One region of the Rahnella sp. GSA61A genome, then DNA from elsewhere that is predicted to be linked to it. Evidence: predicted binding sites of a transcription regulator. Region 1 holds the regulator's gene; each other region holds the start of a gene.

Region 1 (9,955 bases):
AAATAAAAAACGTGATGCGGCGCAAGCTTAGGGCAGATTTCGGAACGTTGTTTTGAAATTACCCAATGCGGGCAGGGGTGAAAGCAGAAGTGATAACGGTTTGTTCACGCAAGTGTCAAAAATGATACATACGGGAAATAATCTTAAAAAATACAAACGGATGACTTAACGTAAATTTATCAGGGAAAATAAAAGCCAGCAGAGAGGTTCAGGTCGTTCCAGGGAGTTTGATGCACAAGGGAGAGTTCAGGAAGTTGCTTTGGTGCGTCCGAGTGGACTCGAACCACCGACCCCCACCATGTCAAGGTGGTGCTCTAACCAACTGAGCTACGGACGCACAATATGCAACGGTACTGCTAAGAAAGATGGTGCGTCCGAGTGGACTCGAACCACCGACCCCCACCATGTCAAGGTGGTGCTCTAACCAACTGAGCTACGGACGCATCGTTTTTCTTTTTCATCAGCCAGTGTTGGCGACGGGGACAAATATTAACGACCTCTCTGAATACTGGCAAGGGAAAAAAGACATTTTCCTGTCATATTGTGCGTGACTGCCGAGCTTATGTGCATTGCGTTGTTTTTTTAGACATAACAGCCAGCGCAATAGCTGAAAAATCCGCGCGCCGGAACAGATATTCACAGCACGCGGATGAAGCCGGGGGGATTAACGGCCCGCTTTTTGCAAAATGGTGTAAGACGGTTGCTTCTGTAACCAGCGCATCCGCAATGTCATCATCAGCGCTGCGAAGGTCAGCCCCAGAATAAATCCGCACCAGAAACCGCTGGGGCCCATCTGCGGAACCAGAATATCGGTCAGTCCGAGAGCGTACCCTACCGGCAGGCCCAGCACCCAGTAAGCGACAAACGTAATATAGAAGATGGAACGTGTGTCTTTATAACCCCGCAAAATGCCGCTACCGATAACCTGAATCGCATCTGAAATCTGAAACAGCGCAGCAAAGATCAGAAGATGGGAAGCCAGAGTGACGACTTCCGGGCTGTCATTATAAAGGGAGGCAATGTGCTCGCGGAAAATGATGGCCGTCAGACTGGTGCAACAGGCCATCATAATTCCCGTTCCTATACTGGTATAAGCCGCAATCTTCGCGCCTTCAACCGACGATTCCCCCAGCCGCGAACCCACTCGAATCGTGGCGGCGACACCTAAAGACAGCGGAATGACGAACATCAGGGAACCGACGTTGAGCGCAATCTGGTGACTGGCGACAGCCACGATCCCAAGTGGGGAGACGAGCAGGGCAACGATCGCAAACAGTGTCACTTCGAAAAATAATGCCAGTGCGATTGGCATACCGAGCTGGATCAGACGGCGCAATGTCGGCCAGTCGGGTTTCGCAAACCGCGAATGCGGCTGAGTATCGCGCAGGGCACGATTGCGACGTACGTAAATCCGCATGATGAAGAACATGACCCAATATACGGTCCCCGTGGCGACACCACAGCCGACGCCACCGAGCGCGGGCGCACCGAACTTGCCGTAAATAAAAATGTAATTCACGGGAATGTTCACCAGCAGACCGATAAAGCCGAACACCATGCCTGGCTTGGTTTTTGACAAACCTTCACATTGGTCACGCAGCACCTGGAAGAATAAATAGCCCGGAGCGCCCCACATAATGGCATGCAGATAGCCGACGGCTTTTGCTTTCAGTTCGGGATCAATATTATGCATCAGGCTAAGAATATGGTCGCACTGTGACAGCACCGCGATGATCAGCACCGAAACCCCCGACGCCAGCCAGAATCCTTGCTGAACCTGATGACCAATTTTATCGCGACGCCCGGCTCCATTTAAATGCGCGATGGTTGGTGTCAGTGACAAGAGTAAACCGTGTCCGAATAAAATCGCCGGCAACCAGATTGAGGTGCCGACAGCGACGGCAGCCATGTCCGTGGCACTGACCGATCCCGCCATTATTGTGTCCACAACGCCCATGGATGTCTGGGCTATTTGCGCAAGGATGACCGGGATGGCAAGCGCTAACAAAACCCGCGCTTCTGCAAGGTACTTCTGCACAGATACACCTTTTTTCTTGATTATATTGAATAAAAAACGCCACAACAGATGGCATTAAACAGAGAGAAATAGTCCGAAGATTGTACATTGTCGGTATTTTTAAGCAAACAAAGCTGTTAATAGCTGGTTAAATAATGGAATTGAAGCAGACGGTGCTATTTCTTCTTGCAGAGATTTGGCTTTCAATTAATTCTGCGGCAAACTGAACGGAGTGACGTTTTAATACAACAGATTCAAACATTGAGGAAAAGGCTATGTTTACCGGAATTGTACAGGGAACCGGCACGGTCGTATCGATCGACGAGAAACCCAATTTCCGTACCCATGTTGTTCGTTTACCTGAAGATATGCTGGATAACCTGCAACTCGGCGCATCGGTATCACACAACGGTTGCTGCCTGACGGTGACTGAAGTGAACGGTGACCTGGTGAGTTTTGATCTGATGAAAGAAACCCTGCGCCTGACAAATCTGGGCGAACTGAAAGAGGGCGACTCAGTTAATCTGGAACGTGCAGCGCGTTTTAATGATGAAATTGGCGGACATTTAATGTCTGGTCATATTATTTGTACGGCGGAAGTGGCAAAAATCCTGACGTCAGAAAATAACCGTCAGATCTGGTTCCGTATGCCGCATGAAGATTTGATGAAATATGTATTACATAAAGGTTATATCGGGATCGACGGTATTAGTCTCACCATCGGTGAAGTGACCCGCACCCGTTTCTGTGTACATTTAATTCCGGAAACCTTGCAACGCACAACGCTGGGCACGAAACGTCTGGGCGACAAAATTAATATCGAAATCGATCCGCAAACTCAGGCGATTGTCGATACGGTCGAACGCGTATTAGCCAGTCGTGAAGCGGCGATCGCTACGGCACAGGCGATGATCGATAAAGCCGAATAAGTTATCTCAGACCCTTTATTGACATAAAAAAACCGGACATTCAGTGTCCGGTTTTTTATTAGCTAACGCATACAACCATCAGCGTGGTACGCGCATTCCGCCATCAACGCCTTGCGGGCTAAAGACGACTTGCCACAACTGAATGTCCCGGGCGCGGAAAGCACCGGCGCAGGCATTCAGGTAGTAGGTGAACATGCGGTGGAAACGTTCACCGTATTTTTCCGCCAGTTCCGGCCAGTGTTTCTGGAAGCGTTCATTCCACGCCATCAGCGTGCGGTCATAATCAGCGCCGATATTGTGCCAGTCTTCCATTACAAATAATGACTCACTGGTTTGTGCAATTTGTTGAACCGACGGCAGGCAACCGTTGGGGAAGATGTATTTATCAATCCACGGATCGACATTAAGGTCTGTTTTATTAGAACCGATGGTGTGCAGCAGGAAAATGCCGTCAGGTTTGATATTGCGTTTGGCGACATTAAAATAGGTCTGATAATTTTTCGGACCCACATGCTCAAACATTCCGACAGAAACAATGCGGTCAAACTGATCATTAAGGTCACGGTAATCCTGCAGCAGGATTGTGACATCCAGCCCTTCACAGCGTTTTTGAGCCAGTTTTTGTTGTTCAGCAGAAATCGTGACACCCACAACGCTCACGCCATAATTTCTTGCCGCAAACTCTGATAATCCACCCCAGCCGCAACCGATATCCAGCAAGCGCTGTCCCGGTTTTAATTGCAGCTTGTCACAGATCATTTTGAGTTTTGCTTCCTGTGCTTCTTCAAGCGTAGTGGCCTCTTTCCAATAGCCGCAGGAATATTGCATGTACGGGTCGAGCATCAGAGTAAATAAATCGTTGCCCAGATCATAATGCTCTTTGCCAACAATCCACGCCCGTTTGCGGGATTGCAGATTGGTCAGGCGTGCTGCGGCGACACGTAAAGTATCTTTAAAATGGTGGGGGAGTTTACTTTCCAAACCGGCACGAATAACGCGCTGGAAAAAGATATCCAGACGGTCGCATTCCCACCAACCGTCCATATAACTTTCACCGAGGCCCAGAGAACCTTCCTGTAAAACACGCTTAAAGAAGTCAGTGTTTTTTACTTTAAGGTCGAAAGGACGATTACCGTTTACCTGAATATCTGCCATCGCCAGCATTTCACTGGCGATCCGGTACCACTGATTGTCCTGAATGCTTTGATCTTCTATACACGATGAACTCATAGCTTCTCCATCACTTTCTCTTCTGACTTATTAACCTGCCGGGAAAAGCAAAGGCTATTTTTGCAGGTCTTTATGAGAACAGACGACTAGCGCCTCGCCCGATATTCGACACCAACAGAGGAAATTAAGAAGAACGCCTGCGCGCCGTAAGACGTGCAGGAAAATCATCCTTGAAAAAGTACAAAAAAATAAGTGTGACACTGTCCGCGCGTCTGGCTTAAGTATGTGATAAAAGTTTTGTAAAAGTGCTATTTTATTTGGTTTTGTTGAGTATAGGCTCGCTGGCAGGCATTCTCAATAGTTAATCGTGATGAATGAAAATGCCCGTTAAGTGACTGTTTCATCAGGGTATTATCACTATTAATTAGCATGCCTTGTCTGAGCTTCCTGCTCTGATTTCTGTCCATTGTCTTGCGTGATTTCATGCCGCAAAGAGAGCCAGCGACCCAAAACTACCAACAATAGTGTAGACAGCATGATCGTGACTGTCGCCATGAGCGGATGCACAATAAATGCGGAAACCAGCAAGCTGGCAAGGAAGCACAACCCGAGCTGCAGCGTATTTTGCAATGCTGCCGCCTTGCCTGTATTAGCAGGAAACGGCATTAATGCATTTGCGACAACAATTGGGTAGGTTGCACCATTCACCAAAGCCATCAGACAGAAAGGGATCAGCAGGCTAATCAGCCCGGCATCCGTGAACATGGCAACACAGAACAAAGTCACCATACTGACGCCGTAACCCGCCAGTAACCATGGCAGAATTTTATTACCGTCCAGCTTGCTGATCACAACACGGCAACCAAAACCACCAAGCAGGAAAGCAATAGTCTGCGGGACATAGCTCAGCCCGATGGCACCGGGTGAATAACCCATGTCGCTCAGGATAAACGGTGAACCCGTTAACCACGCAAAGAATCCGGCTGAACAGGCGGCATAAATCATGACATTCCCGCTGTAAACAGGCGATTTCAGTAACGTCGCAAACCCTGTTTTATCAGCCTTCGCTTGTTTTGCAGGTTTATTCTCACGCAGAGTCAGCGTCGTCAGCACCAGGACGACGGCGACTGCGGTCAGCAGAGCAAAAATGGCTTCCCAGTCAAAATGATTGAGTACCCACGCACCAAGTAATGGTGCCAGTGCCGGAGAAAGAGCCACTAACGGCATAATGCTGGCGAAGGTTTTTTTCGCCACATCGGCAGAGAAACGGTCAACAACGATTGCCTGCCAGGTGACTGCGGCGGCACAAACGCCCATCGCCTGTAAGAAGCGCAGGGCCAGAAGGGCGCGTACATTCTCAACCCAGATAACGCCCAGACAACCGACCGCAAACAGTGTCAGACCAAGAAGCAATACCGGTTTACGGCCGATCCTGTCTGACAACGGCCCCCATAACAACTGACCGAGAGCAAATCCGCCGAGAAAAATGCTCAGACTTGCGCTGATCATCCCGGGGCTGGTCATCAGACTGGTTTGCATGGCGCTGAACGCAGGCAGATACATATCAGTGGCTAAAAAGCCCAGCATGCTCAGTCCCGCGAGATAGAGCATAAATCCAAAGGAGGGTTTCATTATCGTCTCATTAATTTATTTATTGCAGATGATGTGATGCAGATTACATACCGGAGGCGGAGTTTAACGCTTTGATAACAGGCTTGTGAAACGCTAATATTTGCACTCTGCTATCAAAAATATTGAAGGCTGAATTATGTGGTCAGAATACGCCCTTGAAGTGGTAGATGCCGTGGCAAGAACAGGTAGTTTTAGTGCGGCAGCGCAAGATTTGCACCGCGTACCTTCTGCTATCAGCTATACCGTCCGTCAGCTTGAGCAGTGGCTGGCCGTGCCGTTGTTTGAACGTCGCCATCGTGACGTGGTACTGACGCCTGCGGGAAAGGTTTTTGTCGATGAAGCGCGGATTCTGACAAAAAAAATGATAGCCACGCGCCGGCAGTGTCAGCAGGTGGCGAACGGCTGGCGCGGCGAATTACGTGTGGCGGTTGACCGGATTGTAAAACCCGCACGGACACGGCGTCTGGTGCTCGATTTCTACCGCCATTTTGCGGACACCGAACTCATTATTCACTCAGAAGTGTTTAATGGTGTCTGGGATGCGCTGGTTGACGGGCGGGCAGACGTGGCGATCGGTGCTACACGCGCGATACCGGTTGGCGGGGGCTTCAGTTTTCGTGACATGGGATTTATGGACTGGCATTGCGTCGTCAGCCCGCAACATCCGCTTGCGCAGTTATCCGGCGCGCTGAATGATGATGAGCTGCGGCCTTATCCTGCACTCTGTCTGGAAGACACCTCCCGGACATTGCCTAAGCGGGATACATGGACGCTGGATAACCAGCGGCGGCTGGTCGTGCCAGACTGGACCTGCGCGCTGGAATGCCTGACCGAAGGCTTATGCGTGGGTATGATGCCGGTTCATCGCGTCACGCCGTGGATAGAACAGAAAAAGTTGCAGGTGCTGACGCTGGAAAATACGTTTCCCGACAGCCCGTGTTGCCTGACGTGGGATCAAAGCAATCCGTCACCCTCGCTGGCCTGGTTGCTGGAATATATGGGCGATACAGAAACCATGAATCAGGAATGGCTGCGTGATTAGAAAAAAACGCCTGCATCTGCAGGCGTTCGATATCTGTTAACGGCGGTAATCGCGGTACGGACCATCGGCTACGGAACGGCGTTCGACCAGTTTCGGATGCACCTCAATGGTCTGAGACTCTTCACGCTTACTGACAATTCTGTCCAGCAACATGGTAAAGGCCATTTCACCCAGACGTTCTTTCGGCTGATGCACGGTTGTCAGCGCGGGGGAGAAGTAACGGGCGTTACGCACATTGTCGTAACCGATTACGGAAATATCCTGAGGGACGCGCAGGCCCAGTTCGTCTGCGGCACAGATTGCGCCCATTGCCATCACATCGCCGCCACAAAATACGGCAGTCGGGCGGTGCTTCTGCATCAGAATTTTATGCATCGCCTGATAGCCCGATTCCGGCTCGAAATCGCCCTGAACCACCCATTCGTCACGCAGCGGAATATTGGCTTCAGTCAGTGCTTTCACAAAACCCTGGAAGCGGCCACCGCCGGTATTACGTGCCAGTTGGCCCGGGATCACCCCAATATCACGATGACCGCGTTCAATCAGATAACGCCCGGCCATGTAACCCCCTTCGAAAGCATTATCAATAATGCTGTCGGTGAAGTTCTTACGCGCTTCGCCCCAGTCCATGACCACCATTGGGATCGAACGGTGCTCCTCGAGCATATTGAGCAACTCATCAGGATATTCCGCGCACATCACCAGCAAGCCATCGACGCGTTTTTGCGCCAGCATTTGCAGGTAGGCTTGTTGTTTTTCCAGATTATTATGCGAGTTACACAAAATCAGCGTATAGCCTTTGGAGAAGCAGCTGTTTTCTACGGCTTCAATCACTTCGGCAAAATAGGGCGCTTCGCTGGAGGTGGCAAGCAGACCGATCGTTTTGGTGTTATTGACCTTCAGACTGCGGGCTACAGCACTCGGCGAGTAATGTAACTCTTTGATTGCAAGGAGAACCGCTTCTTTGGTTTCTTCGGCGACGAAACGTGTTTTATTGATGACGTGCGACACGGTTGTAGTGGAAACGCCAGCGCGCTTTGCGACATCTTTAATCGTTGCCATGTAAACAATGACTCCTGAACTCACGTGTTTCAGCACGTTAGCATTATGTTAATCGTTTGCTTGCGTGGATCTCACTGCTGGCTTCTAAAAGGGCAGTGAAATCGTTGGGTGGATTCTTCAGAATGAGGCGTGAAATGCTCTCGGGTGAAATCAACCGGCACACAGGCGTGTTAACCGACAATTTTCTCTTATAATGCAGGAAAGTGGAAGTAAAATTCTCAGGGATACATTGTCATTCAGCACAAGATTTTAAATGTTAATTATGCGAAAATGCGTTGGCACACAATTAGTGTGGCTTAAAAAATGCCACAATTTGATCCGAAAGGGGGGTTTGATGGACAGCAACCTGAAATTATCGTTGATCACCACGGTATGCGCTTTGCTTATGATTATCGCTTTCAGTTTCACTGCGGTGATGAACTGATTCAGTAAGTGATCCGCCATAAAAAAGGGCGATTCCTGTTACAGGAATCGCCCTTTTCAATTTTACGCAGTGGCCGTTACCGCCGATACTCTTCCCTGCAGAAACTCTTCGTTAAATGCTATTCAATGGCTGATTAGCGAAACTTCAGACTTAACGAATTGTTTATTATCGGATCGTTTTCGGCGTCATTACCCGGCGTGCACCCACATAATGATCTTGCCAGTAATCGTCGCCGAGAGAGGTGATTTTAATGTCTTCGCCCGTTCTTGGAGACTGAATAAACTTGCCGTTCCCCACGTAAACACCAACATGGTCTGCTGCGCCGCGGTTATTGATTCTGAAGAACACCAGATCACCGCTTTCAAGTTCGCCGCGTTTGACCGGAGCCGCATCGCGCAGGTGATACATTTCATTCGCTGTGCGTGGCATTTTAATACGGATCAAATCTTTGTAGGCGTAATAGACTAAGCCGCTGCAATCAAAACCGGTATTCGGCGAGGTTCCGCCCCAGCGATATGGTTTTCCTACCTGATGCATCAGTTTGGTCATCGCCGTTTGCTGGGCATGCTGATAGCGTTTTTTATGCGTTGCACTTAGCGTAATCGGTTTGCTGTCTTCTTCGGGCTTTTTACCTTTACGGTGCCGGCCATACGCTTCTTTTTTACTGACCCTTTCCGTGCTGTTTTTCGCGAGTGAACGGGTTTTGGCGTGTTTCTCTGTTTTGCTTTCGGCCCGCGTGGTCTTCAGTGTCTTTTCTTTTTTACTTTCGGCCCGGGTCGTTTTGACACTTTTCTCCGTCGTGGTCTTTCGTTTAGCCAGTTCGGTACTTTTAACTTTCTTCTTCGAATTCTTGTCCTGAATTTTTTGTTCTGTCACTGGCGCGATTTTAGTTTTTTTACTGGTTTTCGCGGCCACCGTTTTTCGCTTTCGCCGTTCTTCAGGTGCAGCCTGATTAACATGGCTTTTACGCTGATCGGCAGAAACACGTGTCTGCGGCGATGCATGTGCCATATTCAGAAATAGCTGGGTAAAGAGCAGCACAAAAAGCGTGAACAGTAAGCGCATAGCTTCGTTACCATGAGTGGTAGGTTAAACATCAGGGATGTCAGAGTATTGCCTAAAAGAACCTGACAAAAAAGCACGAATTGACTCGATTCTAGATCATATTGTGAGAAAAAGTTAATGGCTTTTTTTATGTCGAAATAACCGCCATTTTTAGTCAAAAAAATAACCACTTTTCATGGTGTTAATATTTGAGTTAAAGAATGGAATTTTGCAAATCTGGCGTTATCGGTGAACGCCAAAAATGTTATTCTCAATGAATGTTTAAAGATGTGAGCCTGAGCGCACACATTAAAGATTGTTAAACAAAATGCCAGTATTGAGAAAGACCACACAAAAAATGGCGTTTTTATCTGATGGCTGCCATCGTTACAATAGAAGGTATTGTGATTGCGCACCGTCTCTTTATGCTGCGCGTGAAGAGTAATGATCGTGACAGCCTGTACCGGCTTGAGGAAGCAAGAAATGACCACTCCAACAATTGAAAAAATTCAGAAGCAAGTTTCTGAAAACCCGATTCTGCTGTACATGAAAGGTTCGCCGAAACTGCCAAGCTGCGGTTTCTCCGCTCAGGCTGTTCAGGCGCTTTCAGCCTGTGGCGAGCGTTTCGCTTACGT
Region 2 (9,955 bases), on a different contig from region 1:
TTACCGCCATTTCGCTGCGTATAACGTGATTGGTGCACTGGTTTGGGTGCTGTTATTTACCTATGCTGGCTACCTTTTCGGCGATCTGCCGATTGTTCAGGAAAATCTGAAATTACTGATCGTGGCAATCATTGTGGTTTCCATCCTGCCGGGTGTGATTGAAATCTGGCGGCACAAACGCGCAGCGGCCAAAGAAAAGCGTCAACAGGATTAATTCCGTACGTTTTTTACGCAAGCGCTTTAAAATTTAAGGCATTAAACCTGAGGGTAGGACCAGTTTTTTATCCACAGTGTCTGGCCGTTATGGTTTAATGAGCGACAATTTATGGTCTGTTCCTGCGAACAACCCTTCTGTGGCGCGGTGTGTGAGGTTTTTTATCACCCCGTACACAGGCGATTTTGGGTAGGTTTCAGGGGACTTGTTACAGCATGAACAGCGGACTGGCTTCGGCCGGGTTCAAACAGAAAGGTTATCGATGAGCTGGATTGAACGAATTCTTAGTAAGAGCACTGACTCGCAAACCCGTAAGGCAAGTATTCCTGAGGGCGTCTGGACTAAATGTGACAGCTGCGGGCAGGTCCTTTACCGCGCCGAGCTTGAGCGCAATCTCATGGTGTGCCCTAAGTGCGACCACCATATGCGCCTTACCGCGCGTATGCGTCTGTCCACTTTCATGGACGAGGGCAGTGAGATTGAGTTAGGCAGTGAGCTTGAGCCTAAAGATGTTCTGAAGTTTAAAGATTCCAAGAAATACAAAGATCGTCTGGTTGCAGCACAAAAAGAAACCAACGAAAAAGACGCCATGGTCGTCATGAAAGGTACGCTGTTTGGCATGCCAATCGTGGTCGCATCGTTTGAATTTGCTTTCATGGGCGGTTCAATGGCGTCCGTCGTGGGGGCACGTTTTGTGCGTGCCGTTGAGCAGGCACTGGAAGATAACTGCCCGCTGGTCTGTTTCTCTGCCAGTGGCGGCGCCCGTATGCAGGAAGCGCTGATGTCGCTGATGCAGATGGCGAAAACCAGTGCAGCACTGGCGAAGTTACAGGAACGTGGCCTGCCATACATTTCTGTACTGACTGACCCTACGATGGGCGGTGTTTCTGCCAGTCTGGCAATGCTGGGTGACATTAACGTCGCGGAGCCGAAGGCGCTGATCGGTTTTGCCGGTCCACGTGTTATCGAGCAAACCGTTCGTGAAAAACTGCCGCCGGGCTTCCAGCGCAGTGAATTCCTGATCGAAAAAGGTGCGATTGATATGATCGTACGTCGTCCGGAAATGCGCGCCAAACTGGGCAGCGTTCTGGCGAAACTGACCGGGCAACCGGAGCCGAAAGTGGCTGACGTCCATGTTGCTGTCAACGGTTCTGCCGCTGACAACCAGGATGCCTGATCGAACAGGGTAAACGCCGGTCAGTTATTCGGGCGGCCACCGCGTGTTGTGCCGCCCACACTGTTTTTCTGCAAAACAGACAGCCGTGCTTTTACTCTGTTGGTGTGATCTGACAAAGAGGGCATTGCCTGCTGTCACAGTCTGGTGATGTAGTGTCGAAGTGAACCTGACAAGGTTGAACGGGACTCATGCAAAATCAACTTATTCCCCAAGCCACGTCGCCTTTGGCCACGTGGCTTTATTATCTTGAACATCTCCACTCTCAGGCTATTGAGCTTGGCCTTGACCGGGTCAAAGCGGTTGCCGCCAAACTCGACTTACTGACGCCAGCGCCGCTGGTTTTCACCGTGGCCGGAACCAATGGTAAAGGCACCACCTGCGCGACGCTGGAATCCATCCTGATGGCGGCGGGTTACCGTGTGGGCGTTTACAGCTCCCCGCATCTGGTGCGCTACACTGAACGTGTCCGTATTCAGGGGGAAGAATTAGCGGAATCTGCGCATTGCGAATCTTTTGCGGGGCTGGAGGCTGGCCGTGGCGATATCTCGCTGACCTACTTTGAATACGGCACATTGTCGGCGTTGCAGCTGTTTAAACAGGCTAAGCTGGATGTGGTGATACTTGAAGTCGGGCTGGGCGGTCGTCTGGATGCGACTAATATTGTCGATGCCAGCGTGGCTGTCGTCACCAGTATTGCGCTGGATCATACCGACTGGCTGGGATCTGACCGCGAAAGTATTGGCCGCGAAAAAGCCGGTATTTTCCGCGCCGGTAAACCGGCCGTGGTGGGTGAGCCGGATATGCCACAATCCATTGCTGCGGTTGCGCAGGAAAAACATGCGGATTTACACCGCCGCGATGTGAACTGGCATTTTTCTGCGGATGCCGGACAGTGGCGCTGGGCAGCGCGGGAAGAAGGTAATGAGGTTAACGTGCTGGAAGGTTTACCGTTGCCGAATGTACCGCTGGCTAACGCCGCGACCGCGCTGGCTGCACTGCATTATTCAACACTGGATATCCCTGAAGCCGCGTTGCGCAGCGGTTTACAGCGCGCTGCTTTGCCGGGACGTTTCCAGACGGTGAGTGAATCGCCAAGGCTGATCCTGGATGTCGCGCACAATCCGCATGCGGCAGCGTATCTGGCCGGACGTCTGGCGGAACAGCCGCGAAAGGGTGGCAAAGTGCGTGCCGTCGTCGGAATGTTGAAAGACAAAGATATTGCCGGTACGCTGGCTTGCCTGTCGCCGCAGGTGGATGAATGGTATTGCGCGCCGCTGGAAGGCCCGCGCGGGGCCAGTGTCGAAGAACTGACCGTCCATCTGCCGCAGGCGCGCCAGTTTGATGATGTGGAGTCTGCCTGGAAACAGGCTATGCAGGAGGCGGCTCCTCAGGATATTGTGATTGTCTGCGGCTCGTTCCATACCGTAGCTCACGTAATGGATGCTATAGACACGGGGAAAACCAGTGGCAAGTAAGTTTCAAAATCGTCTGGTCGGGACGGTCATTCTGGTGGCACTGGGTGTCATCATTTTGCCTGGTTTACTCGACGGCAAGAAAAAGCATTACGAAGACGAATTTGCGTCTATTCCATTGGTGCCAAAACCGGGTGATGTTGAGGAACAGGACTCGGTGCCACCGGTCACGCAATCTTTGCCTGCTCAGCCGCCGGAAGGTGCCGATCAGATGATGAATGGTGAACAGGACGATACAAGTCCTGCCAATAACACCAACGCCGCCAATCATGGCAATGTGGCGCCGGGTAATACCACGATAGAAGCGCCGCCGGTCACCACACTGCCTGAGCAGAAAAAACCGGTGCAGCCTGCTCCTCAAAAACCCAAAGTGATCGAACCGAAACCGATGGTGGAAGCGAAGCCAACGGTGAAACCTAAGCCGGTCGAACAGCCAAAACCGGTTGAACAACCGAAGGCCGTTGCTGAACAGCCAAAACCGGTTGAACAGCCGAAGGCTGCGCCGGCAGAAAAAGCGCCGACAGGGCAGTCTTATGTGGTGCAGCTTGGCGCATTGAAAAATGCCGCCAAAGCCAATGAGATTGTGGCGAATCTGCGGTTGTCTGGTTTCCGTGCTTACACAGTGCCTGCAACACCGGTACAGGGGCAGATCACGCGCCTGTACGTCGGCCCGGATGCCTCGAAGCAGAAACTCGAAGCGTCACTTCCGCAACTGCAACAGCTGAGCGGATTGGGTGGGCAGGTTCGCGCTTACTCCGCACACTGACTTTGCTCCTCCCCCTGCGAAGGGGGAGGCGGGGAGGGGGTTTAGCGGGCAACGCCAGATTCAACGTTGCCATTAATACCCCACCCCAACCCTCCCCTTCGCAGGGGAGGGAGTCGTTAAAACATAAAAAATACCACGGAGGGCACAAGCGATTTGTGCCCTTTTTCTATAAGATCCTCTGGTTGGATTTTTATAGGTTTTGCTGCGATTGAGGTTTTTTTAATCGCTATTATTAATTTGTCTGACCGGCTGATTTCCCCTACGCAAACGTTTTCTTTTTCTGTTAGAATTCGCCGCGAACTGGATGCCGGGGCAGATGTGACTGGATTAGACACTGGAATAGTTAATGGTCTGGATTGATTACGTCATTATTGCGGTTATCGGATTTTCTGCTTTAGTCAGTTTGATCCGTGGCTTTGTTCGTGAGGCTTTATCGCTGGTAACCTGGGCTTGCGCCTTTTTTGTTGCCAGCCATTATTACCCTTACCTCGCCATCTACTTCACACGTTTCGAAGATGAGTTAGTTCGAAACGGGATCGCAATTGCCATCTTGTTCATCGCGACGTTGATCGTAGGTGCAATTGTCAACTATGTGATTGGTTCACTGGTTGAAAGAACCGGGTTGTCCGGCACTGACAGGGTGTTAGGTGTGTGCTTCGGCGCACTGCGCGGGGTGTTAATTGTCTCCGCGATGCTGTTCTTCCTCGATACTTTTACCGGTTTTTCGCAAAGTGAAGACTGGAAACAATCCCAGTTGATCCCACAGTTCAGTTATATCATCAGGTGGTTCTTTGACTACCTGCAGAGCACGTCGAGTTTCTTGCCAAAACATATTTAGTTTTGGCAGCGCTGAAGAGGAAAAGACAACATGTGCGGTATTGTCGGTATCGCCGGTTTCATGCCGGTAAACCAGTCGATTTATGACGCGTTAACGGTGTTACAACACCGTGGTCAGGATGCCGCAGGCATCACCACCATCGACGCGAATAATAACTTCCGTTTACGTAAAGCGAATGGCCTGGTGAAGGATGTTTTCGAAGCCCGCCATATGCAACGCTTACAGGGCAACATGGGTATCGGCCATGTGCGCTACCCGACGGCTGGCAGTTCCAGCGCTTCAGAAGCTCAACCCTTTTACGTCAACTCTCCGTTCGGCATTACCCTTGCCCATAACGGCAACCTGACCAATGCTCACGAATTGCGCAGCAACCTGTTCGAAGGCCAGCGCCGTCATGTGAACACCACGTCCGATTCTGAGATCCTGCTCAATATCCTGGCGAGTGAACTGGATCGTTTCCAGCATTACCCGCTGGAAGCTGACAACATTTTTGCTGCGGTTGCCGCAGTGAATCTGAAAATCCGTGGTGCCTACGCGTGTGTGGCGATGATTATCGGTCATGGCATGCTGGCGTTCCGTGACCCGCACGGTATCCGTCCGCTGGTTATTGGTAAACGTACGCTGGAAGATGGCCGTAATGAGTACATGGTGGCTTCTGAGAGTGTGGCACTCGATACGCTGGGCTTTGAGTTCCTGCGCGACGTTGCGCCGGGTGAAGCGGTGTATATCACCGAAAAAGGTCAGTTGTTCACCCGTATGTGTGCCGAGAACCCGCAGTACAATCCGTGCCTGTTCGAATACGTGTATTTCGCGCGTCCGGATTCCTTCATCGATAAAATTTCCGTCTACAGCGCCCGTGTTCGTATGGGTGAAAAGCTGGGCGCGAAAATTGCCCGTGAATGGGAAGACCTGGATATTGACGTGGTGATCCCGATCCCGGAAACCTCCTGTGATATCGCGCTGGAAATCGCTCGCATCCTGGATAAACCGTACCGTCAGGGATTTGTGAAAAACCGCTATGTCGGCCGTACCTTTATCATGCCGGGCCAGCAGGAACGCCGTAAATCTGTACGCCGTAAACTGAATGCTAACCGCGCTGAATTCCGTGATAAAAACGTGTTGCTGGTGGATGACTCCATCGTGCGTGGCACCACCTCTCAACAGATTGTTGAGATGGCGCGTGAAGCCGGAGCGCGACGTGTTTATCTGGCGTCTGCGGCACCGGAAATCCGTTTCCCGAACGTGTACGGTATCGATATGCCAAGCGCGAACGAGCTGATTGCCCATGGCCGTGAAGTCAGTGAAATCAACCAGATAATTGGTGCTGATGCCTTGATCTTCCAGGATCTGAGCGACCTGATCGCCGCAGTGAAAGAAGACAATATGGATATCGAGAAATTCGAATGTTCAGTTTTCGACGGTGTTTACGTCACCAAAGACGTTGACCAGAACTATCTGGAATACCTCGAAGCCCTGCGCAATGACGACGCTCAGGCGTTGCGTGGCCAGCAGGAAGCTGAAAACCTTGAGATGCACAACGAAGGCTGATTAGCCGGTTGCTGACATCCGCATAAACGCGCCCCTCCGGTGAACACCGGGCGGGCGCGTTTTTTTATGCCTGAATTTATGTCAGTATTGGCACCACCGGGTCCGGGTTCATTTTTCTAAGGCAGTGTTCATGAAACGACTTATCGTCGGTATTTCCGGCGCCAGCGGCGCAATCTATGGTGTCAGGCTCTTGCAGGTATTGCAGAGCGTACCTGATATCGAAACACATCTGGTGATGAGCAATGCGGCCCGCCAGACGATGACACTGGAAACCGATCTCACACTACGCGACGTTCAGGCGCTGGCCGATGTGGTGCATGATTCCCGCGATATCGCGGCCAGCATTTCTTCCGGTTCTTTTAAAACTGCCGGAATGGTGATTTTGCCCTGCTCGATCAAAACGCTTTCCGGCATCGTAAACAGTTACACCGACGGTCTGCTGACCCGTGCAGCCGACGTGGTGTTGAAAGAGCGCCGCCGTCTGGTGTTGTGTGTGCGTGAAACGCCGCTGCATCTCGGCCATTTACGGCTGATGACCCAGGCCGCTGAACTGGGTGCTGTCATTATGCCGCCGGTTCCGGCGTTTTATCATCGCCCGGCCTCGGTGGAAGATATCATCGATCAGACGGTAAACCGGGTGATTGATCAGTTTGATATCGAACTGCCGGAAGACTTATTTGTTCGATGGCAGGGCAGTCGTTAAACTTTCACGTCCCAATACGCACTCATTTCGCGCACTTCAGTTACATTGCACCAACAATGATCACAATTTGATTCATTGGGGTGCAGTGTTAAACCTCCCTTCAGCTATCCTTCCCTCAGACCTTTGAAAACTTTCATTATCCCGATGCTTTTTTGACCGGTTTTCACTCTCTCGCTGCGGAAAGTCGCGATGCGGAGAAACGGCACGAAAAGTGCATGAGAAAATCTGGCAAAAAGCCATTTGCATCGTTCAGCAAACTATAAAAAGACGTTCATTCACGCACACACAACCACAACAGATGAATAATCACTGAGGCTAATGTATGAAAAAGTTGTTCAAGGTTCTCCCGCTGGTTCTGGTCTTAGCCAGTGCAGGTAGTGCATTTGCTGCCGTGCCTAAAGCAATTAATATCGGTACTGATCCGACTTACGCCCCATTTGAATCAAAAGACTCCAGCGGCAAGCTGGTTGGTTTTGATATCGACCTGGCCAACGAGATGTGCAAACGTGCAGCCATTAAATGCACTTACGTTGAAAGTGATTTTGATGCGCTGATCCCGTCCCTGAAAGCGAAAAAGATTGATGCGATTATTTCCTCATTATCCATCACTGAAAAACGCCAGCAGGAAATTGATTTCACAGAGAAACTTTACGCCGCTAACGCCCGTCTGATCGCGCCTAAAGGTTCTAAAGTTCTGCCTACTCTGGATGCGCTGAAAGGTAAAAATGTCGGCGTTCTGCAGGGTTCCACTCAGGAAGCTTATGCCAACGCGATGTGGCAGCCAAAAGGCATCAACGTAGTCGCTTACCAGAACCAGGATCTGATTTATGCGGATCTGGCTTCCGGTCGTCTTGACGCGGCATTCCAGGATGAAGTAGCAGGCAGCGAAGGCTTCCTGAAACAAGCTGCAGGTAAAGATTACGCGTTTGCTGGCCCGTCAGTTAAAGACGATAAATTCTTCGGCGTGGGCACCGGCATGGGGCTGCGTAAGACGGATACTGACCTGAAAGACGCACTGAATAAGGCATTTGACAGCATGCGTAAAGACGGGACTTACGACAAACTGGCGAAAAAATACTTCGACTTTGATGTTTACGGCGGCTGATACGCGTCGTGAGATGTGCCAAAGGGGGCGGTGTGCCGCTCCCTGCGGTTCTGACGCTGGCTGTCTTTTTGTCTGCGCAGGGATCCACTAAAGACAGGAAAAAACCATGCTGTATGGGTATTCCCAGGTAATTATCCAGGGCACGTTAGTGACACTGGAGCTGGCGATTTCGTCAGTCATTCTGGCGCTGGTGATAGGGTTAATCGGCGCGGGCGGGAAACTGTCAAAGAACCGGATCGTGTCTGGTTTTTTTGGTTGCTACACCACGCTTATTCGCGGCGTACCTGATCTGGTATTAATGTTATTGATTTTCTACGGGTTGCAGATTGCGCTTAACAGCGTCACCGAATCACTGGGATTGACGCAAATTGATATCGATCCGATGAGCGCCGGTATTATCACGCTGGGCTTTATCTACGGGGCTTATTTCACTGAGACGTTCCGTGGTGCGTTTATGGCGGTCCCGCGTGGACAAATCGAAGCTGCGACGGCTTTCGGGTTCAGCGGTTCACAGATTTTCCGACGAATTTTATTTCCGGCCATGATGCGCTTTGCACTGCCGGGTATTGCCAACAACTGGCAGGTTATTCTCAAAGCCACCGCGCTGGTGTCCTTGCTGGGTCTGAATGATGTGGTCAAAGCCACGCAACTGGCCGGGAAAGGCACTTATCAGCCGTTCTATTTTGCGATTGTGGCGGGAGTGGTTTATCTGATTTTCACCACGCTGTCGAACGGCGTGCTGGTATGGCTTGATCGCCGTTATTCGCTGGGTGTGAAGAGGGCTGATCTATGATCGAAATTTTACAACAGTACGGTATGTCTTTGCTCTACAGCGATGGCTACCGTTTTACCGGTCTGGCGATCACCCTGTGGTTACTGATCAGCTCCGTGGTGATAGGCGGATTACTGGCGGTACCGATGGCGGTGGGGCGCGTGTCTTCTAACAAATTCCTGCGTTATCCGATCTGGCTGTACACCTATATTTTCCGCGGAACGCCGCTGTATGTTCAGTTGCTGGTGTTTTATTCGGGGATGTACAGCCTGGAAATCGTGCGTGGTACCGACTTCCTCAATGCCTTCTTCCGCAGCGGGCTTAACTGTACGATTCTGGCGCTGACGCTCAACACCTGTGCCTACACCACCGAGATTTTTGCCGGTGCTATCCGCGCAGTACCGCACGGCGAAATCGAAGCGGCCAATGCCTACGGTTTCTCACGCTTTAAACTGTACACCTGCATTATTTTGCCGTCGGCATTACGTACGGCGCTGCCTGCTTACAGTAATGAAGTCATTCTGATGTTGCACTCCACCGCGCTGGCATTTACCGCCACGGTACCGGACGTGCTGAAAATAGCCCGCGACATCAACTCGGCGACGTATCAGCCGTTTTATGCTTTCGGGATTGCAGCAGTGATTTATCTTTGTGTTTCTTTTGTCCTGATCGGGCTGTTCCGCAAGGCGGAAAAACGCTGGCTGGCTCACGTAAAGCCCCAAGCTCATTAATAAGAATTATTTTTGCGGAATAACTTTATGCCAGAAAACAAATTAGCGGTTCTCGATCTCCACAAGCGCTATGGCGACCACGAAGTGCTGAAAGGTGTTTCGTTGTCGGCCAATGCGGGTGATGTGATCAGTATTATCGGTTCATCAGGTTCCGGAAAAAGTACCTTCCTGCGCTGCATTAACTTCCTCGAGAAACCAAGCGAAGGCTCGATCAGCGTTAATAATCAGGATATCCGCATGGTGCGCGACACCGACGGTCAGCTGAAAGTGTTTGATAAGAAGCAACTGCAGCTGCTGCGTACCAAACTGACGATGGTGTTCCAGCATTTCAACCTGTGGAGCCACATGACGGTGCTGGAAAACGTCATGGAAGCGCCGGTGCAGGTGCTGGGGCTGAGCAAAGCCGAAGCGCGTGAACGTGCGGTGAAATACCTCGATAAAGTGGGCATCGACGCCCGTGCACAAGGTAAATATCCGGTGAACTTGTCAGGCGGTCAGCAACAGCGTGTGTCTATTGCCCGCGCGCTGGCGATGGAACCCGAAGTGCTGCTGTTTGATGAGCCGACTTCCGCGCTGGATCCTGAACTGGTCGGCGAGGTGCTGCGTATCATGCAAAAGCTGGCGGAAGA
Region 3 (9,955 bases), on a different contig from region 1:
GTTTCAGATCTTTTTCAAAAGATCATCACCACATCACTCCCCCGATCACCGGCGCAATCACCACGGTGACAACCCCTGCCAGCATCATCACCAGACTCGATACCACGCCTTCCTCCGCACCCAGTTCATAAGCTCTCGCCGTACCCGCTCCGTGCGACGCCGCACCGAAACCGGCACCTTTTGCGAGGCCGCTTTTTACCGCCAGACGCAGAAACAGCATATCCCCGACCGCCATGCCGAATACGCCGGTAATCACCACAAACAACGCGACCAGATCAGGCTGGCCACCCATTTGTTTCGCGGCTGCCAGCGCAAACGGCGTAGTGATAGAGCGTACCGCCAGACTACGCTGGATTTCTTCGGGCAGGGTCAGCATGCGCGCCAGCCAGACGGAACTGCCGACGGCAACGACTATCGCCGTCAGCACGCCCGCACTCAGCGACATCCAGTGACGGCGGATCACCGCCATATTCTCGTAAACCGGCACCGCAAACGCGATGGTTGACGGCCCGAGCAGCCATAACAACCAGTGCGTCTCACCGAGGTAATCCTGATACGACGTGTGCGTCACCACCAGCAAAATCACCAGTACAATCGGCGTGAACACCAGTGGCATCAGCAGCAGTGTGCGCTTCTGGCGGTACAGTTTTTTGTTGCCGTAATACAACCCGAGGGTGACCACAAAACACAACATGCTGATCAGTAAATCAGTCACGGCTCGCCTTCCTTGCCGCCAGACGCTGCTCCAGACGATACACTTTATCGACCACCACGGCAGTCGCCCCGAGCGTCAGCATCGTGCTGATCCCAATCACCAGAAAGATTTTCCAGCCTTCGATCATCAGCAACTGGGCGTAATTCACCACAGCCACCACGGCTGGTACGAAGAACAGCAGCATTTCCGCCAGCAACCAGCGGGAACCGGCTTTCACCCATTTCACAGGCAAAATACGCAACATAATCAGCAGTAAAAGCATCAGCATCCCGACAATATTGGCGGGTAACGGCAGATGTAACGCAGTGACCAGACGATCAGCGATAACGAATAACACCGCGTACAACACCACCTGAACAGGGATCTGACAACGGGTCAGCAGGGACGGCGCTTTAGTGCGCAACGCCAACAACATGGGGACGACCTCGAAAGAGGGAAAAGTGTGAAAATGAAGTATACGCTGGCAGGAAACTGGTAAAGAAATGAATTAAAATCATAAAAATGATTCCAGTTTGGAATACTTTGTAACTCGCCGATCTGACCGGGGAAACATCAGCCCATGGACGTCCGTACCTTACGCTATTTTGTCGAAGTGGTTCGCCAGCAGAGCTTTACCCGCGCGGCGGAAAAGTTGTTCGTCACCCAGCCAACGATCAGCAAAATGCTGCGTCATCTGGAAGAAGAACTGGAATGCACGCTGATTGTCCGCGAAGGACGGCGTTTACACCTGACCGACAGCGGTCAGGCGTTGTATCAGCGTGGCCTGAATATCCTTGAGGAATTCCGCCAGCTTGAAGCGGAACTGGAAGACATTAACTCGCTGAAATCCGGTCATCTGCGGCTGGGCATTCCGCCGATGGTCGGGACGCAAATCGCGCCGCTTATCGGCAGCTTCCGCCAGCAATATCCCGGCATTGAACTGATTATTTCCGAGTTTGGCGGGCTGACCGTGCAACAGGCTGTGATTTCCGGCGAGCTGGATCTGGCGCTGACTGCCCTGCCCGCTGACGCCGTGCCTTCTATCGCCTCACTGCTGCTGTTCAGTCATCCGCTGTGCGTTGTGGTGCCGCGCACACCGCACTGGCTGAACCGCACGCGCATCGGGTTCAGTGATCTGGCTGAAGAAAGCATCCTGATTTATAACGAAGATTTTGCCCTGTACCGCCAGCTGATGGATGCCTTTACCTCACACGGCTTTACGCCAAAAATTGCGGCGCGCAGCGGGCAGTGGGATTTCCTGGCGGCGATGGTACAAACCGGTATGGGTGTGGCGATTTTGCCGGAACCGGTCTGTCAGCGGCTGGATAAGAATGTCCTGATGTGGCTGCCACTGGATCCGCTGATGCCGTGGCAGCTCGGGCTGATCTGGCATCAGGGCAGCTATCTCTCGCACAGTGCACAGGCGTGGATCACGTTGTGCCGCGACTACTGGAAATAGCCAATAAAAAACCGCGTGAACCTGGCAGCGCACGCGGTTTTTTCATTTCTGACAGAAACTACACTTCTTTTTCGACAAGCAGCGCTTCAAGTAAATCGAGGTCATGCAGCAGTTTTTGCAGCGTCTCGTTACTGATTTTCTGCGTGGCACGCAGGTGATACAGCTCACCACGTTCAGCGCGCAGCGCGGTCAGACGGAAGCGGCGCTCGAGGTTTTCCAGCTTCAGCGCGGTTTCCATATCATCGCGGTTGGCCGTGCGTCGCCGTAACGTCCCGATAACCCGCGAACTGATTTCCTTCAGCGTCTGTTCATCAATGTTTTCTTCGGTATCCGCCGCCAGACGCTCTTCCATCTTATGCAGGCTTTCAATCGCCACTTCCGCCGCGACCGATTTCGCCATGCGCTCTTCTTCGCGATAAGCGGTACCATCAGCCACCACCACGCCTTTGAGCAGGAACGGCAAGGCAATCACACCGGCAATCAGCGAGAACAGAATGACGCCGGTCGCCAGGAACACCAGCTGATAACGCGACGGAAACGCCGAACCATCGGCGAGGAATAACGGAATCGACAACACACCGGCCAGCGTAATGGCTCCGCGCACACCGGCAAAAGACGCCACCCACAGTTCACGCGTACTGTAGCTGCCAAACAGCAGCGGTTTCTTTTTCAGGAAACGGTTGCTGAAATTCTTCATCACCCATAGCCAGACAAAACGCAGGATCAGCAGCGCAAAGTAGATAATCCCGACATCGGCAAACAGGTGCCACGTCACGATAGACGGGTCGTGTGTCGCCTGATCAATTGAGTTCTCAAGAATGCCCGGCAATTGCAGGCCCAGCATGATGAACACCATGCCGTTGAACACGAACTCAAGCATCGCCCAGACGCTGTTCGCACGCAGACGCATCGCCAGCGGTGCGTTACGAATAATGCCGGACTGGCTGATGGTCATCCCTGCAGCCACAGCGGCCAGAATGCCCGACACACCAATGTGTTCGGCAATCAGATAAGACGCGAACGGCAACAGCAGCAGGAAGACGATTTGTGTCGCCGGATCATCACCGCTCCAGCGGCTCATAATGCGCAGCGATTTACTGTACAACCACGTCACCGCCACACCGGCCATCAGACCGCCAATCGCGACTTTCAGGAACTCAACACTGGCACCACCGACGGTAAAGATCATCGTGCCCATCGCCACGGCGATAGCGAATTTCAGCGACACCAGACCGGACGCGTCATTCATCAGCGCCTCACCTTCCAGCACGCTCATGATCGACTTCGGAATGCGGCCCTTACCGACAATGCCGCCCAGTGCCACGGCATCGGTCGGCGACAGCACCGCAGCCAGCGCGAACGCGGCCACCAGCGGAATATCCGGCACCATCATATAAATCAGATAACCGATACCGACGACAGTGAGCAGCACCAGCACCAGCGCCAGCCCGAGAATTTCGCGCCCGTGGTGGAGGAATTCACGGGTCGGGGTTTTCCAGCCATCGGCGAACAGCAACGGCGGGATAAAGAGGACGAGAAACAGTTCCGGATCGAAGTCCACGTGCAGGCCAAAATTGGGCCACGCCAGCAAAGCACCGACGGCAATCTGCATTAATGGAAGAGGAACCTGAAATGGCAACATTCTGGTGACGACACCGGAGAGCGACACCACCAGAATCAAAATCAGAATGGTAAAGAAGATTTCCATGCTTTCCTTAGACTCTTGTTTTTATGAATTTCAGCCAGACACAGGTGAGTGAGTCCGGAGCGAACCTTGGAATAGTAGATCAAAAGGGGACGGGATTTAAATCAGTGCGTGCGGTTACATCAGAGAGGGTTTGCTCCTCCCCCTGCGAAGGGGGAGGACGGGAGGGGGTTTTAATGACAAAACTCATGCCAAAGCACACTTCAACCTACTGATTCGTCATTAATACCCCACCCCAACCCTCCCCTTCGCAGGGGAGGGAGCAAACAGATCAAATAGCCCATCCGCCCGCATAAAACACCACTAACGCTACGGCGATAATCACCGTGCCGATGTTCAGTTTTCGCCATTCGCCGGAGAAGATGCGTCCAATCACCAGTGCGCTGAAACCGAGCATAATACCGGTGACGATGTTACAGGTCAGAACGATAAATACTGCGCACAGTAACCCTGACATCGCATCCACGAAATCATTGAAATCCAGTTTGGTGACATTGCTGAGCATCAGCAAACCCACGTACATCAGCGCGGGTGCGGTGGCGTAAGCCGGTACCAGATAAGACAGCGGAGAGAGGAACAGCATCAGCAGGAACAGCACACCGACGACGGTAGCCGTCAGACCGGTTTTGCCGCCCGCCGCCGTACCGGCTGCCGATTCGATATAAACCGCTGCCGGAGATGCGCCAACCAGGGAGGCGAAAATACTGCTCACGGAGTCAGCCGTCAGGGCTTTACCGCCGCTGATGATCTGGCCGTTTTCATCCAGTAAGTTTGCCTGTCCGGCGACAGCGCGGATGGTGCCGGTGGCATCAAACACCGCTGTCATCACCAGTGCCAGCACGCTGGGCAATACCGCAGCTTTCAGTGCACCCAGAATATCGAGATCGAAAATCACCGATTTACCGTCAGCCCCCGCCAGAGAAGGCATGGCGAATAAACCCTGATATTTCACTGTTGGATCGAAGACCAGGCCGATAATGGAAATCGCGATAATCACCAGCAAGATACCGCCCGGAACGCGCAGTTTCTCCAGGCCAAAAATCACCGCCAGACCAAGCAACGTCATCACGACCGGGAATGAGGTAAATGCGCCGAGTGCCACCGGTAAGCCGTCCAGCGGGTTTTTCACCACCAGACCGACGCCATTGGCGGCGATCAGTAACAGGAACAGGCCGATACCAATACCGGTACCGTGCGCAACGCCGGTTGGCAGATTGCGCAAAATCCACGAACGGATGCCGGTCACCGAGATAATGGTGAACAACACGCCCATCAGAAATACCGCGCCGAGCGCCACCGGTACGCTGATGTGCTGGCCGAGAACCAGACTAAACGCGGTAAAAGCAGTCAGAGAAATGGCGCAACCAATCGCCAGCGGCAAATTCGCCCACAGCCCCATCAGCAGGGAGCCGAAACCGGCGACCAGACAGGTCGCGACAAACACTGCGGTTGGCGAGAAGCCCGCTTTGCCGAGCATCGAGGGCACGACAATCACCGAATAGACCATCGCCAGAAAGGTGGTTAAGCCAGCGATAACTTCCTGGCGGACGTTACTGCCACGCGCACTGATTTTGAAAAAAGCATCAAGCGGGCCTTTTGGCGCAACTGCGCGGCCAGCTTGAGGTTGTTGACTCGACATGGAAAATCCTCTGAATGTCTTTACTGATTAGCCGGCGTGGTCATTATGAAACCGTTTCTGCACGTTCACTTCCTTATTTGTCGCCTGAAATCGCCGAAAACGGCGTCAGAACGGCAAGGCAAACGTTTAACTCGCATCGCGTGTGGCAGGACAAAAAATTACGCAAACGATTATCCTGCCTTTAACCGCCGTACATCAACCGTGAATGACAACAATTTACCGTTGTCTGGTCAATAAAAACGCGGTTGTGGTGGAAATTTATCCGGTGGCAGAAAAAGAGACAAACAAGGAGGGGAAAGAAGGGAAATAAATAACAGGGTATTTATTGTGGTTTATCTTTTATAAGACGTTTATTACGTAAAACTCCGCCCGTAATGAACGCCTGAAAATATAAAAAATGGATAAGAAATTAACGCAAAATATTAAACGAACCGCCGTTTTCCAGCACTTTCTGATATGCCGGACGCGCGGTGACATTCGATAACCAGGCCTTCAGCAGAGGATATTTTCCCAGTCCGGCGCGGGCATTGATCGCCTCTATCGGGAAACTCATCTGAATATCTGCCGCGCTGAACTGTTGACCGGCGAAATAAGGATGTGTACTCAGATGCTGTTCCAGATAATCCATATGCGTATAAATCTGCTTATCCAGATAATTCTTCTGCACGCCCTGTCCTATGGCGCCGGCAATCGGACGGATGAGCCACGGCATCGGCGGTTTACCCAGACGGCTAAAAATCAGCTTCATCACCAGCAAAGGCATCAGAGAACCTTCAGCGTAGTGTATCCAGTAACGATACTGCTGATGCTCAGCAAACGCCGTGGGTTTCAGCGTGCCCGCCTCATCGTACACTTCCTGCAGGTATTCAATGATGGCGCCAGATTCCGCAAGGATCAGCCCGTTGTCTTCCAGCACCGGCGACTTGCCCAGAGGATGGACTTTTTTCAGCGATGGCGGCGCCAGCATGGTTCCTTTATCCCGCTGATAACATTTGATTTCGTAAGGGACGCCCAATTCTTCGAGCATCCATAAGATTCGCTGTGAACGGGAATTATCCAAATGATGCACAGTTAGCATAAAAGTCTTCTGTCCTTTTTCAATTAATTATTTGTTAACTATAGACAACACTTTCAAAGCGCGTATCAGATTCGCTTTATTAACCCTGACTTTCTTCAGGGTTAATTTATCAAAAATCTTTTTATTTGATTAAAATCACTTACGGATTAATCTTAATTATGCCAAAAAAATTATCGCAACTTCGTTCGCCTTTAATAAGGCTTAATGCCATTATCGCCGGATAACAAATTAACCCGTCGCTTTCGACTCTCTGTTGGTGGAGCCTCACATGTTTTCCAGTAATTACAACAATGTGCTTGTGATGTTTTCGTTCATTGTTGCAATGCTTGCCTCTTATACCGCGCTTGATATGGCAGGCCGGGTTGCCACCACAGAGGGAAAGGCTTCCCGACTTTGGTTAACAGGTGGCGCCATTGCAATGGGTATCGGCATCTGGTCGATGCATTTTATCGGCATGCTGGCCTTTAATGCTTCGATGCCAATGGGTTACGACCCTTTAATTACCCTGCTTTCTATGCTGATTGCCATCATTTCCTCAGCTTTTGCGCTGTGGCTGGTATGCCTTGAGGAGTTACCCACCGGGCGGTTACTTGCCGGTGCCTTGCTGATGGGCGGCGGTATTGCCGCGATGCATTACACGGGTATGGCGGCGATGCAGATGATGCCGCCCATTGTCTACGATTACCGTTGGGTCGCGTTATCCGTGGGAGTGGCGATTGTCGCCTCCGGCGCGGCGCTGTGGATGGCATTCAATCTGCGTCATCAGTCACCCAATGTCCGTCTGCTGCGCATCAGCGCTGCGGTGGTAATGGGCGCTGCCATTGTCGGTATGCATTACATTGGCATGGCTGCGGCACAATTCCCGATGGACAGCCACAGTATGGCGGCGTTCAGCGGCGTAGACAATAACTGGCTGGCACTGCTGGTGATTGTGGTCACGCTGGCGATTCTGGCGATCACCCTGATCATTTCTATCCTTGATGGCCGGATGCAGGCACGCACCTCGATTCTGGCATCTTCGCTGGCACAGGCGAACCGCGAGCTGACCCAACTGGCGCTGCACGACAATCTGACCCATTTGCCAAATCGTTTGTTGCTGGAAGACCGCCTGAGTCAGGCGTTTCAGAAAGCGTCACGTGGCGAATCACAGTTTGCGGTGCTGTTTTTCGATCTCGACGGATTCAAAGCCGTTAACGATGCCTTCGGCCATCACATCGGCGATCAGCTGTTAATTTCAGTCACCGAACGCCTGCAATCGCAGCTGAGGGCGACAGATACGCTGGCGCGGCTCGGCGGCGATGAGTTTGTGCTGCTGGTTGAGATCACCGAACCCACCGATGCCTCGCAACTGGCCGATAAACTGGTGCATCTTATTGCGCGTCCGTTTTACGTTTCCCGCTACGAACTGCTGGTCTCTGCCAGCGTGGGGATCGCGGTGTATCCGGGCGATGGCGAGAATGAACGCGAGCTGATGCTCAATGCTGACGCCGCGATGTATCACACCAAAAATTCCGGCCGTAACGGTCACAGTTTCTTCCAGCCGTCGATGAATGCCAATGCCCAGAACCAGCTGCAAATGCTCAATGATTTGCGTCTGGCGGTTGCACACCATGAGCTGCGTTTGCACTATCAGCCGAAATTTATTGCGCCTTACGGGCCGGTGAGTGGCTTCGAAGCGCTGCTGCGCTGGGAGCGCGACGGTAACCTCCTCAGCCCGGATGTGTTTTTGCCGCTGGCGGAAAAAACCGGACTGATTATCCCGATTGGCGAATGGGTGCTCAATGAAGCCTGTCGCCAGTTGCGGGAATGGCATCTGGCCGGTCATACGCAATGGACGGTAGCGGTGAATCTTTCCACGCTGCAATTTGAGCAGGCGAATCTGGTCGAAATGGTGATTGAAACCATTGAACGCCATCAGATCCCGCCTGAAATGCTGACGCTGGAAGTGACAGAAACCACCGCGATGCGTAACCCGGATGCCAGCGTGGAAATTCTGGAGCGCCTGACACAGTACGGCGTAAAAGCCTCCATTGATGATTTCGGTACCGGCTATTCCAGCCTGCTCTATCTGAAACGTCTGCCGGCCAGTGAGCTGAAAATCGACGGTGCATTTATTAATGACCTGATTGCCGGTAGCGAAGACGCCAGTATCGTTTCTGCGATCATTGCCCTCGGCCAGACGCTGAACCTGAAAGTGGTGGCCGAAGGCGTTGAAACGATCCAACAGCAGGAATTTCTGACGCAACTGGGCTGCGACACCTTACAGGGTTATCTTCTGGGGCGTCCGATGACGCCACAGCAGATTGCCCAACACCCCGATACGGACTGGGAGTCGCAGATAACCCTCACAGATAAAGCCTGATGCCCCCGGCTCAGGCTGTCGCCGTGCGGAAAAATCGCACGGCGTTGCGTAGCTCAACGCTTTGTTCCGTCAGGGATTGCGCCGCTGCCGCTGCCTGTTCCACCAGCGCGGCGTTCTGCTGCGTCACCCTGTCCATCTGGTCAACGGCAATCCCCACTTCGTGAATACCGGTGTGCTGCTCAGAACTTGCTGTCGAGATTTCTCTGACAATTTCAGCCACCTTATTCACCGAGCTGACAATCTCATTCATGGCTTTACTGGCGCGATCAGCCTGCAATGACCCTTCGGCAATTTTGCTGACGGTGCCCTGAATCAGATCTTTAATTTCTTTCGCCGCCTGCCCGCTTTTTTGCGCCAGCACCCGCACCTCACTCGCCACCACCGCAAACCCTTTACCCTGCGTACCGGCACGCGCCGCTTCCACGGCGGCGTTCAGCGCCAGCAGGTTGGTCTGGAAGGCAATGCCTTCAATCACGCTGATGATATTGATAATTTCATTCGAACTGCCGGAAACATCACGCATATGTGCCTGCATCCCCGTAACAATCACGCCGCCCTGAGACGCTGTTCTCGAGGTTTCCAGCGCCAGCTGGCTGGCCTGCCGGGCGTTCTCAGCGTTCTGGCTGACGGTCGCGGTCAGGTTTTGCATATTGGAACTGGTCTGCACCAGCGAGGCCGCCTGTTCTTCGGTGCGCTGTGATAAATCCACATTACCCTGTTCAATTTCACTGGCGGCATGATTGATGGATTCACTGCCTTCCATAATCTGATGAATAGTTTTATTCAGTTGCTGGTTCATGCCGTTCAGCGAAGCCAGCAAACTGCCGTCATCACCCGGTTTCAGCGTGATTTTTGCCGCCAGATTACCGGCAGCGATTTCACGCATAATAGAGGCGGCATAAGCCGGTTCACCACCCAGTTGTTTCACCAGATGGTGCGCCAGCAGCAGCGCCATCGTCAGTGAAAGAATAAACGCCACGCCGACCAGCACTAAAAACATTGCGCTGGCCGTGTGATA

The links. The regulator PurR, encoded in region 1, represses purine synthesis genes. The targets are predictions, from matches to a motif close to CANGCAAACGTTTGCNTG.
Region 2: cvpA (colicin V production protein) is a predicted target of PurR. The motif match lies at 3,890-3,907, and genes of this name have one in related genera.
Region 3: LC431_RS17870 (NCS2 family permease) is a predicted target of PurR. The motif match lies at 5,613-5,630, and genes of this name have one in related genera.

What each region holds. Positions count from the first base shown of each region.
Region 1 covers NZ_JAHXYO010000016.1:60,420-70,374, forward strand. The annotation lists tRNA gene LC431_RS18890 (tRNA-Val) at 261-337, opposite strand; tRNA gene LC431_RS18895 (tRNA-Val) at 367-443, opposite strand; gene LC431_RS18900 (MATE family efflux transporter) at 665-2,038, opposite strand; gene LC431_RS18905 (riboflavin synthase) at 2,293-2,946, shown strand; gene cfa (cyclopropane fatty acyl phospholipid synthase) at 3,025-4,176, opposite strand; gene punC (purine nucleoside transporter PunC) at 4,537-5,748, opposite strand; gene punR (DNA-binding transcriptional activator PunR) at 5,885-6,790, shown strand; gene purR (HTH-type transcriptional repressor PurR) at 6,827-7,852, opposite strand; gene LC431_RS18930 (YnhF family membrane protein) at 8,187-8,276, shown strand; gene LC431_RS18935 (C40 family peptidase) at 8,442-9,341, opposite strand; gene LC431_RS26305 (hypothetical protein) at 9,695-9,823, shown strand; gene LC431_RS18940 (Grx4 family monothiol glutaredoxin) at 9,804-9,955, shown strand, end outside.
Region 2 covers NZ_JAHXYO010000013.1:39,050-49,004, forward strand. The annotation lists gene LC431_RS16700 (DedA family protein) at 1-214, shown strand, start outside; gene accD (acetyl-CoA carboxylase, carboxyltransferase subunit beta) at 477-1,391, shown strand; gene folC (bifunctional tetrahydrofolate synthase/dihydrofolate synthase) at 1,580-2,866, shown strand; gene dedD (cell division protein DedD) at 2,856-3,629, shown strand; gene cvpA (colicin V production protein) at 3,976-4,467, shown strand; gene purF (amidophosphoribosyltransferase) at 4,498-6,015, shown strand; gene LC431_RS16730 (UbiX family flavin prenyltransferase) at 6,146-6,718, shown strand; gene argT (lysine/arginine/ornithine ABC transporter substrate-binding protein ArgT) at 7,041-7,823, shown strand; gene LC431_RS16740 (histidine ABC transporter permease HisQ) at 7,930-8,616, shown strand; gene LC431_RS16745 (ABC transporter permease) at 8,613-9,326, shown strand; gene hisP (histidine ABC transporter ATP-binding protein HisP) at 9,354-9,955, shown strand, end outside.
Region 3 covers NZ_JAHXYO010000014.1:132,423-142,377, forward strand. The annotation lists gene LC431_RS17850 (LrgB family protein) at 26-715, opposite strand; gene LC431_RS17855 (CidA/LrgA family protein) at 708-1,130, opposite strand; gene LC431_RS17860 (LysR family transcriptional regulator) at 1,275-2,153, shown strand; gene LC431_RS17865 (Na+/H+ antiporter) at 2,212-3,861, opposite strand; gene LC431_RS17870 (NCS2 family permease) at 4,130-5,497, opposite strand; gene LC431_RS17875 (glutathione S-transferase family protein) at 5,907-6,575, opposite strand; gene LC431_RS17880 (bifunctional diguanylate cyclase/phosphodiesterase) at 6,844-8,937, shown strand; gene LC431_RS17885 (methyl-accepting chemotaxis protein) at 8,948-9,955, opposite strand, start outside.